Regions from separate parts of the Paenibacillus sp. KN14-4R genome, predicted to be linked through region 2. Evidence: riboswitches for the same ligand, from Rfam matches in the RefSeq annotation. Region 2 holds a riboswitch; the other holds the start of a gene.
The links. Region 2 has a riboswitch for ZMP and ZTP ahead of ACSBOP_RS11120 (bifunctional 5,10-methylenetetrahydrofolate dehydrogenase/5,10-methenyltetrahydrofolate cyclohydrolase). Riboswitches for the same ligand answer to the same signal wherever they lie in the genome.
Positions count from the first base shown of each region.

Region 1: it holds a riboswitch for ZMP and ZTP, as region 2 does, so the genes downstream of both, rpiB (ribose 5-phosphate isomerase B) here and ACSBOP_RS11120 (bifunctional 5,10-methylenetetrahydrofolate dehydrogenase/5,10-methenyltetrahydrofolate cyclohydrolase) in region 2, are expected to answer to the same signal.

Region 1 covers NZ_CP197466.1:64,253-72,475, forward strand. The annotation lists gene prfA (peptide chain release factor 1) at 1-563, shown strand, start outside; gene prmC (peptide chain release factor N(5)-glutamine methyltransferase) at 565-1,464, shown strand; gene spoIIR (stage II sporulation protein R) at 1,635-2,321, shown strand; gene ACSBOP_RS00335 (L-threonylcarbamoyladenylate synthase) at 2,421-3,554, shown strand; gene ACSBOP_RS00340 (manganese efflux pump MntP) at 3,668-4,228, shown strand; gene ACSBOP_RS00345 (low molecular weight protein arginine phosphatase) at 4,341-4,922, shown strand; ZMP/ZTP riboswitch at 5,001-5,081, shown strand; gene rpiB (ribose 5-phosphate isomerase B) at 5,259-5,711, shown strand; gene ACSBOP_RS00355 (TIGR01440 family protein) at 5,760-6,365, shown strand; gene glyA (serine hydroxymethyltransferase) at 6,552-7,799, shown strand.
Region 2 covers NZ_CP197466.1:2,349,382-2,357,604, forward strand. The annotation lists gene ACSBOP_RS11110 (substrate-binding domain-containing protein) at 1-763, shown strand, start outside; cyclic di-AMP (ydaO/yuaA leader) riboswitch at 1,077-1,245, shown strand; gene ACSBOP_RS11115 (hypothetical protein) at 1,381-1,791, shown strand; ZMP/ZTP riboswitch at 1,855-1,935, shown strand; gene ACSBOP_RS11120 (bifunctional 5,10-methylenetetrahydrofolate dehydrogenase/5,10-methenyltetrahydrofolate cyclohydrolase) at 1,992-2,834, shown strand; gene ACSBOP_RS11125 (PCYCGC motif-containing (lipo)protein) at 2,894-3,364, opposite strand; gene ACSBOP_RS11130 (MFS transporter) at 3,556-4,860, shown strand; gene ACSBOP_RS11135 (winged helix-turn-helix transcriptional regulator) at 4,894-5,277, opposite strand; gene ACSBOP_RS11140 (NAD(P)H-dependent oxidoreductase) at 5,418-6,089, shown strand; gene ACSBOP_RS11145 (DUF4179 domain-containing protein) at 6,171-7,223, opposite strand; gene ACSBOP_RS11150 (sigma-70 family RNA polymerase sigma factor) at 7,198-7,746, opposite strand; gene ACSBOP_RS11155 (stalk domain-containing protein) at 7,887-8,223, opposite strand, start outside.

The DNA.
Region 1 (8,223 bases), 2.1 Mb from region 2:
ACTCCAAGCTGAAGTATGAGAGTGGCGCACACCGTGTACAGCGTATTCCAGTAACCGAATCGGGCGGACGTATACACACGTCTACGTCAACAGTCGTTGTGATGCCAGAGGCGGAAGATTTTGATATTGAAATTAAAGACAGCGATATTCGCGTCGATACGTTCTGTTCCTCGGGTGCAGGCGGACAGTCGGTTAATACGACGAAGTCTGCGGTACGTGTAACGCACGTTCCAACGGGCGTTATTGCGACTTGCCAAGACGGAAAATCGCAAAATGATAACAAAGCAAAAGCGTTGCAAGTTCTTCGTTCGCGTATCTTTGATAAGTTCCAACAAGAAGAGATGGCGAAAATTGCTGGCGAGCGTAAGAGCAAAGTGGGTACGGGTGACCGAAGTGAACGTATTCGTACGTATAACTTCCCACAAAGCCGTGTAACAGACCACCGCATTGGGCTTACTCTGCATAAGCTTGATACCGTACTTAACGGGGATATGGGAGAAATCGTGAATGCACTAACGATTGCAGCACAATCTGATCTTCTCGATAAGGGAGAACAGATTTAAGATGAAGTCACAGTTCCGCGCAAGCGCGGTGAATGCTAGTGTGAGAGAAGCCTATGTTGAGGCTTCTTCTTTTTTAGAGGCGTGCGAGGTGCAGGACGCACGAGTCGTATGTGAATTGCTGCTGCAGCATGTGCTTGGTGTCAGCCGCAGTGAGCTGCTGCTTACTTGGTCGGAACCATTTCCCGCGGCTCGCGCCACTGCGTGGCGCGAGGGAATTCAACGTAAAGCCGAAGGAGAGCCGGTACAGTATATTATCGGTGAGACTGAATTCTACGGCATTACACTAGGGGTTGGCCCGGGCGTGCTCATTCCACGCCCGGAAACCGAGCTCCTCGTGGAGCATATGATGCACGAGGGAGTGAGGGCGTTCGGGCAAGGGGTGCAGCTTACCCTTGCCGATGTTGGGACCGGGAGCGGTGCGATCCCGGTCACGATTGCGCGCCACTGCCCGGCATGGCGCGTGTATGCGAGCGATCTCTCGCCGCAGGCGCTAGCGATCGCACAGAAGAACGCCGCAGCGTGCGGCGTTCGGGAGCAGATCACCTTCTTCGAGGGTGATCTGCTGCGCCCCTTCATTGAGGGGCGCATAGAGGTGGATATGCTGATTAGCAATCCACCGTATATTCCAGCGAGGGAGATCCCCTCGCTGCAGCCAGAGGTGCGGCTGTATGAGCCGCACCTGGCACTGATCGGCGGCGAAGACGGCTTGGAGCCGTACCGCCGCTTATGTGAACAGCTGCCCGAGCTGCCGAAGCTGCCGACACTTGTCGGCTTTGAAGTCGGCATGGGGCAGGCGGAAGACGTCGCCGCCCTGCTGCGCGCCTGCGGCGACTATGAGATCCACTTCGTGAAAGACCTCGCGGGAATCGACCGTCATGTGATTGGTGTGCGAGAGAAATAGACGATATGCAAATCACATATTTAGACCCATAAAATAAGCTGCTTGAGGGTTGAACCTCGGCAGCTTTTTTAATGATTTTCGATTTATTAAAATTTTGCTAGATTCATAGTTTAGCTTCCATCCATCTTGCCCATACTAGGCTTATAGGAACTTGAGAGGGGCAAATCACGATGGAAAGCAAACATTTATCTAATCATTCTTTTAACAATTCTTCTTCATTTCGCACTTATATGATTCTGGCATTTGCACTTATATTTATGATCGTTTGTTGGGAAGGAAATAGAGGAAACACGGCGATAGCGGCGACAAGTATTCCCCAAGAATCCATTCGTCTTCGTATCTTAGCGAATTCGGATGATCCAATGGATCAATTCGTGAAGCGTGAAATACGTGATGCTGTTATTGCGCAAATAGGCGAGTGGGCAGCGGGTCCGCAGACATTGGAGCAAGCGCGCACGACAATTACATCCCATTTACCAGAATTGCAGGAGCTAGTTGGAAAAGAACTTCAAAAGCGCGGTTACGACTACAGCTATAAAGTGGAGCTTGGGCAGGTTCCTTTTCCAGCTAAAATGTATGGCGGTCAAGTGTATCCAGCAGGTGATTATGAGGCACTGCGAATCACACTCGGTAAAGGTGAAGGTCAGAACTGGTGGTGTGTATTGTTCCCACCTTTATGCTTTGTGGATGTAGTGTCAGGGGATGCGGTAGCGAGTAACAAAGAGGACAAGACCACTAAAGGCATCCAAACGAACAATTCCAAAGATGTTAAAACAGCTTCAAATGCCTCAGAGAAATCAAATGAGCGTCAATATCGGTTCTTTTTATGGGATTGGATCAACAGTTGGTTTGCGTAATGGCACTATTTTCGGTAAAATTTTGACACATCATACACAATCTATTGGATAGAGAGTACATCATGAGTCGGAAACAATTATGTAAAGGATGAGGACGCTTTGACAAAACAATGGCATATCGACCGAAGTGTGGATGACGCTGCCTCACAAGAAGCATTAAGCGCCGCAGCAGAGCTGCTGCGGGAAGGGCAGACCGTTGCTTTCCCTACGGAAACGGTATATGGATTAGGTGCAGATGCAACGAACACCGAAGCGGTGAAACAAATTTTTATAGCAAAAGGACGACCATCCGACAATCCGCTCATCGTACATATTGCAGATCGTCAGGATTTAAATAAATGGACATCCCCTGTTACGGGTCCTGTCGATCGCTTAATGAAAGCGTTCTGGCCAGGGCCTCTTACGATTATTTTCCCAGTACGGGAAGACGCAATCTCCCCGCTTGTTACAGCGGGGTTATCTACTGTCGGGGTTCGCATCCCCGACAATGACGTTGCCCGCGAGCTCATTCGCCTCTCGGGCCGCCCAATTGCAGCCCCGAGCGCGAACTCCTCGGGCAAGCCAAGCCCCACACGCGCCGAGCACGTGTTAGCCGATCTCGACGGCCGCATTGGCGGCATCGTCGAGGCAGGGTCAGCCACCGTCGGACTGGAGTCGACGGTGGTCGAGTGGGCGCAGGATGCTTTGCATATCCTGCGTCCTGGCGGCGTGACCGCCGAGCAGCTGCGCGAAGCGCTGCCCGGCGTCACGGTCATCGCCCCGGCGGGGGGCGAGTCTCGCGGCGATGCAGCAGAAGGGCGAGCTGCGGCGGACGATTCCGCCGCAGCTGCCACTGCTGCAAGCGCCGACGAGGCGCCTCGCGCGCCGGGCATGAAATACGCCCACTACGCACCGCGTGGGCGGATGATCCTCGTTGACGGCGCCGATCCGGACGCCGTCGCAGATCTGATCCGGCGCGAGCTGCGCGCCGCAGCCTCTCGGGGTGAGCGCACAGGCGTGCTCACCCGTACGGAACGGTCGGCCCTCTACGAGGAGGCCGACGTCGTCGTCGCCTGCGGCTCGCTTCGCTCGCCGCAGACGATTGCGCAGGGCCTGTTCGCAGCCCTGCGACAGTTTGACCAAGATGAGGCAACCTTCATCTTGGCGGAGAGTTGCCCCGAGCATGGCATCGGGGCCGCGATCATGAACCGCCTGCGTAAAGCGGCAGGCGGTCGTACCCTAAGCGCAGACTAAGCGCGTAAGCAACTTTTTCGAGCTTGTTCTTTTCACACCTGAGCAATCCTAGCATGATTTGTCCACTGCCCGCATATGTTGGGAGAAGACAAGGTGGACAGGGGGGCTTAGGGATGTCTAGTTTTGCGGTGGGGCAGTTTATGACGATACTCATCATGTCAATCGCCCTCGGGTTCGATGCATTTTCGCTTGGACTGGGGATGGGCATGAGAGGTGTTCGGCTGCTTCATATTGCATGGCTCTCTTTTGTGATTGGACTTTTTCATATTCTCATGCCGTTGTTCGGTATATTTATGGGGCACTATGTTTCCTCGTTACTTGGACAAGTTGCTGTCTCGATCGGTGGCATTCTCCTAGTCGTACTCGGCGGACATATGCTCTATTCTTCACTTACAAGTTCGAATGATCAGCAGCCTGTCCGTCAGCCGATGACACTATGGGGACTTGCGCTATTTGCACTGAGCGTCTCGGTGGATTCTTTTTCAGTAGGCGTATCATTAGGTATGTTCGCTTCTGACGTCATTTTAACAGTAATCATGTTCGGCCTTGTCGGTGGACTGATGTCCATAATGGGATTGATGTTGGGTAAACGAGTATCTCATATCGTTGGTGGCTATGGAGAAGCCTTAGGCGGCATTATCTTACTGGCATTCGGACTGAATTTCTTACTCTAAACGAACATTCTTATCGTCAGTCCCTCTTCAGATGATGAAGCATTTCTTCTCAAATGAGGTATAATAGAAGTATCAGATAGAAGAGTGATCTACAAAGAAAGGATGCGGTGAGATGCTTCGCATTTTATTTGTATGTACGGGTAACACATGTCGCTCACCGCTGGCAGAAGGGCTCATGCGCAAGCTTGCTCGTGACGCAGGAATGGACGTAGAGGTGCGATCTGCAGGTGTATATGCAGCAAATGGTGGGCCAATCTCAAGTAACTCCGCTCAAATCTTGCGGGAAAAAGGAGCTTCGGATGCAATTCGCTCCAGCTCGGTCACTTCGGATGTGGTGCAGTGGGCCGATCTCATTCTTACCATGACGTTTAGTCATAAGAACGCTTTGGTTCAGCATTACCCCGACTCCGTAAGTAAGACGTATACCCTCAAAGAGTATGCAATCGGGGAAGGCAGTGCATCGCATATTCAACAAGAGCGAGAGGCACTTATTGCGGAGCTAAGTCTCAAGCAAGCGCTGGGTCACGAAATAACAGAGGCAGAGAAAGAACGTTATTATGAGCTAGAACAACTTGCTCCGGGCGTTGATATCTCAGATCCTTTTGGTGGCTCGTTAGAGTTGTACCGGAAGACAGCAGCTGAGATTGAGCAAGAAATTCAGAAGCTGATTAAGCGGCTGCATCAGTCACAGTAACTGTTAAAGGATAAGGGATATCCAGAGGGCTTTCTCTTTACAGACTTCACACAATGAGCTAAAATAAGATCAATTATAAAGCCTTGATGTAACTGGCGACGAGTGGGTCCAACCACAATGGAGCATCGAGGGATACGGCCGGTCGCCTGGGCAAAGAGCATCGCTGCGTGTATATACGCATGTCGTTTGCTCTTTTTTTCATTTTGCAAGAGCATATATTGTTCAATTGTGATCCACTTCTCACCAACTGGAATGTCCTGAAAAATGGGGTATAATGAAGGCATGTTTACAGCCCCATCAGCTAATATATTGGGGCAAATAGAGGAGGCGTAACCATTGAAAATTGCGATTGGTGCAGATCACGCAGGGTATCGTTTGAAAGATGTTATCGTTCCATTGTTAGAACAGCTTGGACATGAAGTACAGGATTATGGGGTAAACGGTCCGGATTCCGTCGACTATCCTGATTTTGCTGCTGCAGTGTGCCAGAAGGTTGTCGCAGGTGAAGTGAATCGTGGTATTCTGATTTGCGGAACAGGAATAGGCATGTCGATTGCGGCTAATAAATTCCCGGGTGTTCGCTGTGCATTGGTGCAGGACTTATTCTCGGCCAAAGCAACTCGTGAGCATAATGATTCAAACGTGCTAGCAATGGGCGAGCGCGTTGTTGGACCAGGAGTGGCTGAGGAAATCGTGAAAGTATGGCTGGAGACTGAGTTTTCAGAAGGTCCTCGTCATTGTGCACGTATCGGAAAATTGACTGCACTTGAATCACGTTTACAATCCTAGTGATTGCATAACGTGGAGCAGATGGAGATGCAAAAGGGGGCAGGAAGTATGCAAAAAGAAGTTGTAGGAACGATCGGCGAAGCCGTTCAGCAAAATTTAAGGGAGCTTGTAACCGCAGGTAATCTGAAGGCTGGGCAGCTCGTCGTGATTGGTTGCTCGACGTCGGAAGTACTTGGTGCACATATTGGTACTTCAGGTACGCTTGAAGTGGCACAGGAATTGTTCCAAGGTGTAGATCAAGTATGCCGTGAATTCGGATTGCTTCCTGCATTCCAATGCTGTGAGCACCTGAATCGGGCTTTAGTCGTAAGTGGTGAAGCAGCGGAGCGCTATGGACTTGAACCTGTGAGCGTGATTCCAATGCCACGGGCAGGCGGCTCCATGGCAGCTTATGCTTACCGTCATTTGCCTGATGCTGTTGTGGTTGAGCAAATCCGCGCACATGCAGGAATTGATATCGGTTCTACATTGATCGGTATGCACTTAAGACCTGTTGCGGTGCCTGTTCGTCCATCGATTCCATTTATCGGCAGCGCATACGTCACAATGGCCTATTTTCGTCCTAAGCTGATTGGTGGCGTACGTGCGGTTTATACCGTGGATGAACCTCAAGCTCAGCCGACAAGTAATAACGAAGTAACCGATTGTAAATAAAAATAAATGTTCAAAAAGTCAGGCGAAGGAGAAATGATGTGTTGGAGAAGCGAAGCGCTCGCCTTTGAAATCGTGAATATACCCCATCATCCATTCAAATTTCACGATTTCAACAGCGATCGGAAACACAATATTTCTCCGCAGTACCTAGACTTTTTGAACCCAACCGTATAGGAGGAATCATCCATGGAATTTTTAAAAAAGCAAGATCCTAAACTTGTAGAAGCGATTAACCTCGAACTCGGTCGTCAACGCGACAAAATTGAATTGATTGCTTCCGAGAACTTTGTATCCCGTGCCGTAATGGAAGCAGCAGGAACTGTACTTACAAACAAATATGCAGAGGGCTACCCGGGTCGTAGATACTATGGCGGTTGTGAATATGTCGACATCGTAGAAGATATCGCACGTGATCGCGCGAAAGAATTGTTCGGTGCTGAGCATGCAAACGTACAACCGCACTCTGGCGCGCAAGCGAACATGGCGGTGTATCTTGCTGCACTAAATCCTGGTGATACCGTTCTAGGGATGAACCTTGCTCACGGCGGGCATTTAACACACGGCAGTCCAGTTAATGCATCCGGTATTCTATATAACTTCGTCGCTTACGGAGTTAAAGAAACAGATTCCCAAATCGATTATGAAGATGTACGCAAAGCCGCGTTCAAACATAAGCCTCGCATGATCGTAGCGGGTGCAAGTGCATACCCACGTGTGATCGATTTTGAAAAATTAGCAGCGATCGCAAACGATGTAGGTGCATTGTTCATGGTAGACATGGCGCATATTGCAGGTCTAGTTGCAGCTGGTTTGCATCCGAGCCCAGTGCCACACGCACACTTCGTAACGACAACCACACACAAAACGCTTCGCGGACCTCGTGGTGGACTTATTCTTTGCCGTAAGTCTTGGGCTGCAGCGATTGATAAAGCCGTATTCCCAGGTTCCCAAGGTGGGCCTTTGATGCATGTCATTGCAGCAAAAGCTGTTGCGCTCGGCGAAGCTTTGCAACCGGAATTCAAGACATACGCGAAGAATGTAATCGACAATGCTGCAGTATTAGCGGAAAGCTTGACTGCAGAAGGTATCAATCTTGTATCGGGCGGTACTGACAACCACTTGCTATTAATTGACCTGCAAAGCTTGAACCTAACAGGTAAAGTGGCAGAGCATTTATTAGATGAAGTCGGTGTAACTTGCAACAAGAACGCGATCCCGTTTGATCCGACTTCTCCGTTCGTAACAAGTGGTATTCGAATTGGTACACCTGCGGTGACTTCACGAGGTATGGGAACAGAGGCGATGAAGAAGATCGCGCAAATTATTGCTCTTACTTTGAAAAACCCTGAAGATCAAGCGATTCATGAGCAAGTACGCGGTATGGTAAAAGATTTGACCGCACAATACCCAATGTATGAAGGATTATCCTACTAATAGAAATACACAAGGCTTCCTCTCGATCAGAGAGGGAGTTTTTTTGTAATAATAGTTTGAATAGAATCAATTTTATGTGATATTTTTCACAGAACTAAAAAGGAGATGATGTTATTTTATAGTAGTAAAGCAACTCGAGGTTACATTTTAGACTAACAACTAGAGAAGACGAAGCATCTCCCGATCATCCAAGAAACGCTAACTTAGTAGGAGAATGAGCCTAGTCAGTAACATCGAGAGCGCGGACAGCATATGAGCGAACAAGCACAATGCTTAACGAACAACGTTGCATCCAAAGTAGGAAGCTGCTACCCTAAGCCATCACACGATAACCCCTCAAGAATTAGGGCGCTTATGCTACCTCGGGTTGTTTTTACGATTTATTTCCCTATCATTTGAATATCACATACACTAAGCCCAGCGA
Region 2 (8,223 bases):
CATTGTTATGGGCAATCCAAAGTTACATTCCAATCCGCTCGCTCCAGCTAGTTCTACTCGCCCGATCGTCATAACCGGTCATGATATCGGACTAGATATATTGGCTAAACATTTAGAAAAAAATATACCGGGAATTCGACCTTTGCGCTCATTCGTCGGCAGCCTGGATAGTTTAATTTCAATGTATCGAGGCGAGTCTGACATCGTAAGTACCCATCTATTGGATGGAGATTCTGGTGAATACAATCTCCCTTATATTCGAAAAATACTCGTTGGATCTTCCTACGTGGTTGTGAATTTACTTTCCCGAAATGCGGGACTGTACGTCAAGCAAGGAAATCCTTTTGGACTTCATACTTGGTCTGACTTAAGTCATCCCGGATTAAGATTAGTGAATCGGGAAAAAGGTTCTGGCGCCAGAGTTCTGCTGGATGAACAACTCCGCCTTCACGGAATCAAATCCGAGCAGCTTCTCGGCTATGACCATGAACAAACCAATCACCTCGGAGTCGCATCCAAGGTTGCATCTGGTGAAGCCGATGTTGGCGTAGGCATTGAGAAAACCGCCCAACTTGTGGGCCAAATTGATTTTATCCCTCTGATCCAAGAACGTTATGATCTCGTTATGCTTAAAAATCCAGATAATGAATCCTGGATCTACCCTCTTATTCAAATTCTACAGTCTGATGAGTTTAAACAAGAGCTTCAAGCAATCTCAGGTTATGATCTGACTCGGACAGGTGAAATCTTGCTTGAGACTTAAGAAAAGTGTAGTGATAGCATTCACTACACTTTTTTGCGTATAAATAAGCTTCTTATCGAACCCTATAAATCCTTGTATTTGTTAATAAATGCATATTTCTCTTCTATTATCTGCATCACTCTTCCTTTTTCTTGGGTTTTCTATGGAAATGAGGAAAAAAGTAGCTTTTCGAAGCATTCTTATAGAAAATAAAAAAGGCTTGCTCATGATTGCGCTACCATAAGGGAAAAACATCCATAAATGCGCGAATATCAACTCTTTACGGTTTTACATTATTTAAAGGTCGGCGTATGATTCCTATTAATAACTCGATATCATTCACATGTTGAATTCCCGCAAGGGAAACGGGGGAACCATCCGAACTCATTTATACCAAAAAGTGTGTTCATGGGGTGAATCATTTGCTTATTTAATCGGCAAGCGTAGGGCACTCTCAAGCCCGAATCCGACAGCTAACCTCGTAAACGTTATTGAGAGAGAACCTATACCGGCACCCCTGCAAGCATGAAACGTGCAGATCAAGTCCGAGAGTAGTGTCCTCTACTCGAAGGGCTTTTTTGGCATGAATACATACCGAGAGGAACACCTATCTAACGATTATAAGGAGTGTGCCAAGCATGGCATTAGTGATGGAGCATTTACCCAATTTGAATCATTCCCCTCTTGTGCAAAACAAAATCGATTCAATTGAGATTTTCAGACTTAAAAGCTGTGGTCTTATTAAGGTTTCATGTAATGGGTTCTGCGGTTGGGGAATGTTTGATGTGACTTGTCCACAACAGCAGCGTGATCTTGTTCAGTGGGCATCGGTTTATATGGTCTTGAAGAGACTATCTGTAACAGAGGCTCTTGAATTAATTCAAATTAAAAGTGAAGTTTGGGGTCTAGATCGAAGATACGCTATAGAAGTAGCCTTAACTAATCTCATGGATAAACTGTCACAGAGATCCTCTCTACAAAGAAGATCTGAAGGTGTGTTCCATCGCTCATTTTTATTGGAAATTTCAGACGCCTATTTTTCATTCTAAAGGTTGGAAAATTGAGTAATACTTGAGGCCATCATTGTAGATGTGCTATTATGAGAGAAATAAAAGACTATGTGTAACTGGCGTAACATGGGTTAAACCATGAGGGAGCACATAGATAATCAGCCGTACGCCTGGGCAGAGGTAAGGGATTAATCCCTTACCTCTTTATGTATTTTTACACATAAGAAAGGGCTGATCCCATGATGAAAGCAAAATTGATTCTTGACGGTAATACCGTAGCAACGAGTATAAAAGACAACTTAGTAGGTCGCATTAAGCGACTCTCTGAAAAAGGGATTGTTCCTTGCCTAGCAACCATTCTTGTCGGTGATGATCCATCTTCCGCAACTTATGTAAAGATGAAAGGCAATGCGTGCAAACGTCTCGGTATTGAGTCTATACGGGTTGAATTACCTTCCACTACCACTACAGATGAATTAATTGATGTCATTAACAAACTCAACAATGACCCAAAAGTTCACGGTATATTGCTGCAGCACCCCGTTCCCCATCAAATTGATGAAAGGGCTGCATTTGAAGCCATTCGTATTGAAAAGGATGTAGATGGTGTAACCACTCTCGGATTTGCTCAAAATGCTTTTGGTTTTGCCGACTTCCCTTCGTGTACACCGGCAGCCATTATTGCGATCCTAGACTATTACAATATACCAGTCGAAGGCAAGCATGCGGTTGTGATCGGAAGAAGTCCGATTCTTGGAAAACCCGTGTCCGCTATGCTGCTGAACAAGAATGCAACTGTTACCACATGCCATTCCAGAACCACTCATTTAGCTGAGATTGTACAATTAGCAGACATTGTAGTCGCAGCAGTTGGCAAGCCAAAGTTCGTCCAAGGTGACTGGATTAAGCCAGGAGCGATTGTATTAGATGCGGGCTATAATGAAGGTAACGTTGGTGACGTTGACTATGATGCATGTATGGAGAATGCGTCTGCCATTACCCCAGTTCCGGCAGGGGTTGGGCCTGTTACGATTGCAACATTACTTAAACACACCGTTGACGCTGCTGAAAAATTTGCCTAACGTCTGTTTGATCCGATATTCATTGAGAAACCCCACCTTTATATAAGATGGGGTTTTCATTATGCTGGTATAGGTGTTTTCGTTGGGTTAGCGTACCCTTTTTCGTATTTCTGATCAATCATTGTTCGAATTTCTTTGAGTGTCTTGCCCTCCTGCTTCATCTTGACGGACTCAACCGCGATTTGTAGACATACACCACACCGAGTTCCATGATCATCCCAAACAACAGAGCCATCAGCATTCACATCTTTGATAAAGCAGTTCAAATTGCTAGTATGCCCCGCACTTTCACCGCAGCCGCAATAACAAGGTATCCACTTGATAATATCTGAAGCCATTCCAGCCACTTGATACACCATACGAATCTCATCTTTTTGGTTGTTTAAAAATGTCGGTAGTACACTAGCAGATGCCGTCTTCTCTTGGATATCTCCTTGGATATGATCTTGATGTGCTTCTTCTTTTTTAGTGCTGCAGGCGGAAAGAACGAGTACACATAATATGAAAAATACAAATAACTTATATCTCAACCTTTTCACCTCATGAAAGTATTTAAGATTAATATATCATAAAGAAATGAAGTAAAAAGTAAATTGAGAATTGTTCGAAATATCGTTGTATTTTCTTATACGCGTTCTATTAGACTGTTTTCATCTACCTCACTCTGGTATACAATGCTTGAAGGGATCAATCGTTTGAAAACGGAAAGGCGGGATACATTTTGTCATCAAACAACCATCCTTCATGGTTACAAAATTACTTGGAATCACCTGATAAGTTACGACAGCTCTATCGACGGACGTTGATTGTTGTCGTCATTTCACAAATTTTCGGAGGTGCAGGTCTTGCGGCAGGTGTAACGATCGGTGCACTGCTAGCCCAAGACATGCTTGGAACAGATAGTTACGCGGGGATCCCGGTTGCGTTAATTACTTTAGGCTCTGCTGTGTCATCATTAATTGTAGGAAGGTTGTCCCAACGTTTTGGAAGAAGAATGGGACTTTCACTCGGATTTCTGGCGGGTGGAGTTGGTGCTATTGGCGTCATCTTTGCTGCAATATCAAGTAATATCTTTCTTCTGTTTGCCTCTCTACTGCTCTATGGTGCTGGCACTTCAACCAATTTACAAGCACGCTATGCAGGTACAGACCTTGCAAACAACACACAACGTGCAACAGCAGTCAGTATTGCGCTTGTCTCAACCACTCTTGGAGCCGTGGCTGGCCCCAATCTAGTTGAAACGATGGGGCACTTTGCAAATACAATTGGCGTCCCCACGCTAGCAGGTCCGTTTATTTTATCAGCTGCAGCTTTCATCGTTGCAGGTTTGATCCTGCTCGTGTTACTTCGTCCTGACCCATTGGTTGTTGCGAAAGCAATTGCAGATAAGCACCGAAAAGATGAGGGTCCGCATTCCCATCAAAGCCCGAGCACAATCGCCTCTAATAAACGAGGAATCATTGTTGGGGCGACGATTATGATCTTAACTCAGATTGTTATGGTCTCCATTATGTCCATGACACCTTTACATATGGGCCATCATGGGTATGGTTTATCAGATGTAGGTCTGGTTATTGGGATCCATGTAGGCGCCATGTACCTACCTTCTCTTGTGACAGGGGTGCTTGTTGATAAGATTGGACGTACGACAATGGCAATAGCAGCTGGGGCGACGTTACTTCTTGCCGGGATTCTGGCTGCATTAGCCCCTGGTGACTCCCTACCGCTATTGATCGTTGCTCTGGCGCTACTCGGACTTGGTTGGAACTTTGGCCTCATTAGTGGTACAACGTTAATCGTTGATGCAACTACCCCCTCTACACGGGCCAAAACACAAGGATCTGTGGATGTGTTAATCGCATTATCAGGAGCATCTGGTGGCGTCTTATCGGGTATGGTGGTCGCTCATTCGAGTTATTCGACTCTTGCTTTAATAGGAGGTTTCCTCTCCTTACTACTTGTTCCGGTTGTTGTGTGGTCCGTTACGCAGCAGAAAGCAAGTACTCAGAAGGAAGTTAATTTCTAATCAAATTGAATAAAATAACACCAAAAAGAAGCACTAGTTCATCGTGCTTCTTTTTTCAGCATCCGTTTGATTCTTCTCCATATACTCCAGTCCCCATTCACGCATCAGCATAATGATGGGCTGTAGTGATTTTCCAAATTCGGTTAATGAGTATTCCACTTTCGGTGGCACTTGCTGGTAAACTTCACGGTGAACCACACCATCTTCCTCTAGCTCTCTAAGCTGTAGGGTCAACATACGTTGGGTAATGCCCGGACATATCCGCTTGAATTCACTAAATCGCTTCGTTCCACCCAATAAGTGATAAAGAAGTACCCCCTTCCATTTTCCACCAATCACATCAAGGGTATATTCAACAGGACAAGCTTCTTTATTTGTACCTGAATGATTGCCGAAGCCACCTTTACGATCACGCATAAAGCCATCTCCTTTGGTACCATTTTTGTTACTACATCACATTAATGTGCGTACTTCTCTTTGATAAGTGTATAACTTAATATATGTTGTAGACGATCACCCGTCAATATATCGCATAGATAATAAGGAGTGCATAAACCATGGAAACAATAACTTCGAGAAAAAATGAAATCCTATCTGCGTATCAATATCGACACGCTACAAAGGAATTTAGCAACCAAAAAATTAGTGAAGCGGACTTTGCATTTATTTTGGAAACAGGACGTTTATCCCCGAGTTCGTTCGGTTTTGAACCTTGGAAGTTTATTGTCGTACAAAGTCCTGAGATACGTGAGAAAATCCGTCCTTATGCTTGGGGAGCTCAAAAGCAGTTACTCACTGCAAGTCACTTTGTCATCCTATTATCCAGGCAGCCTAAAGATATGTTGGCTCATTCCGATTACATCCAAGACTTTATGATGAATGTGCAGCAGCTTTCGCCTGAAGTTGCCGCAGGCAAGCAAAAGACTTATGACAAGTTCCTTAAAATCGATTTTGATTTAGAAAAAAATGAGCGATCCATGTTCGAATGGGGCTGCCGACAAACGTATATCGCACTAGGTAATATGATGACGGCCGCAGCTCAGATTGGGATCGATTCTTGCCCGATGGAAGGATTTATGAAGGAGCAATTGGAACAAGTGCTGGTAGACGAGGGGATTATGGATCGAGCGCATTTTGGTATTTCCTGCATGGTTGCCTTCGGTTATCGATTGAACGAACCTCGCGCAAAAACAAGACGTCCTGCTTCTCAAGTTATTCAGTGGGTTTAAGCCCTACAGATAAAAACCAGTCTTACACAACAAGTAGTGTTAGACTGGTTCTTTTTTATCATCTATGAAGCTGTTTGCTAATTAAGGTAATGTCACCGTAAAGCTGTCAAACGTATATCCTTTTCCATCTAAAGGTTTAAATTCGATGCTTTTTTCATTCCCATTTGCATCCATTTCAACTCCCCCACCATTCGTAGGTAAGGACAAGTAAGGAGTGATTTTCAATTGTTTGACGTTCGGATCAATCGGATCGAAACGGCGGCTGCCCGATATATATTCTTTACCATCTATGATTTTACCCTCACTGCCTCCTGAATGAAAGACAATTTCTTTACCTGTCTCATCGACCATTTTGAATTCAATATAGCTCGATAAGTGATCTGTATCTTTGGATAAAGCATGAAAAGAAACCAGTATGCCTGCTGGGCCTACTTTTAAATCCGTAACGTTAAAGTCAATACCTTTGACCTGCTGCTTATGATCAATCGGGACGAGCTTCACATCATTACGAACTTTTACAGGAATAGTGAAACTCCACTTTTGACCCTTTTCTGCTTCGAGTGATAAACCAAGATTAAATGCTTCTGGCATAGCTGCAGTGGGATCGATTTCTAAAATACCCTTTCGATAAGTTGAGCTGACTTCATTCTCTTTCGAGCCACCAGAGAATCCAATACTTTGTCCATTTATAGATAGACCCATTCTTAAAGGAGACTCCCCAAGCGGTTTCTCTGAATTCAATGAATATCCAATCGAAAAGCGTGTCCCATCGTAGAACACTTCATCAATCGTAAGAGAGGTGTCCCCCACAACTTGCGGCTTGCCAATAACATCCGTTAACCCTTGCTCACTTGCCTTTTTCAACCCCGTATCCCCGAACTCACTAAATATCGAACCGACAATTGGGATTTTGGAGACAATGCTTGCCATAACTGGTGATACTGCAGCCGAACTAATAAGCAGGACAGAAGCCATGACAGCAGCACTAGCACCATAAAAGACTTTTCTTCGTTTGGGGATTCTTTGATTCGCATTTGCCCCTTGAACCGTATTTGCGATGATCGCATCTAGCTTGGCATGTGGTACGGGAATCTCATCAATCTCTTGTTTAAATAAATGAACTTTTTCTCTCATCTGTATATGCCCCCTTTAATAGTGCTTTTAATTTAATCAGTCCTCGGTGAAGATTTGTTTTCACGGTACCTTCCGGACATTCTAAGCAAGTTGAAATTTGTTTGATCGTATAGTCTTTATAAAATCGCATGAGGATCACAGTTTTATATTTTTCCTCAAGCTGCTCCATCGCCTGCAAAAGATCAATCTGATCTTCAAGTTTGAGAGAATTCGGTTCTCCCACATTTTCAAGCATTTCTGGACTCATTGAGACTACTTTTCGTTTCTTTTTTAAATTTGCAATGGCTGTATGGATTAAAATACGAACCAACCACGATGAAAAATATTGATTGTCTTGAAGTGTAGATATCGACTTAAAGGCTTTATAGACGGTTTCTTGAAAGACTTCTAGCGAATCTTCTTCATTGCGCATGTATACATACGCCATCTTATACAACTTCTCTTTCTCTTCCTGCATCAGTATTTGAAATGCTTCCGAGTCGCCATTCTTTGCCCGAGAGACAAGATCTAACTTAGCATTCATTTGGTCACCCCTCCTTTTCTCCCTTATTAGAGAAATCAGATCAGCAAAACGTTTCATGTTTTCAAAAATAAAGAGACGACTTTCCCTATCAGTGGAAGATTCGTCTCTTGGATTCCATACATTTTATGTACAGAGCACAATTAGTTGGTAAGCTTAAAACTGGTTCGAATGGTATTTACATATGCGCTCATCGCAAGATACTCTTCAGTTAATTTGGAATCACTAGGATCGTATTGAACATCACCAGGTGTACTAATCGTAAAGACCTTATCCCCTTGTTCACCGATTTTATGCATATATCCAATTCCCATAGCGTCTGGGCCGTTAGTCAGCCAATCTGCCTTCGTCCAAACTGAAATACTAAAGATGACGCCCCCACCTACAGATTTATTCGCCTTGTCTATAAAATTGATATTTCCCACTAATGAGCCGCTAGCCTTGGAAATAGCTGCTTCATATTTCCCATCCCAACTTTTC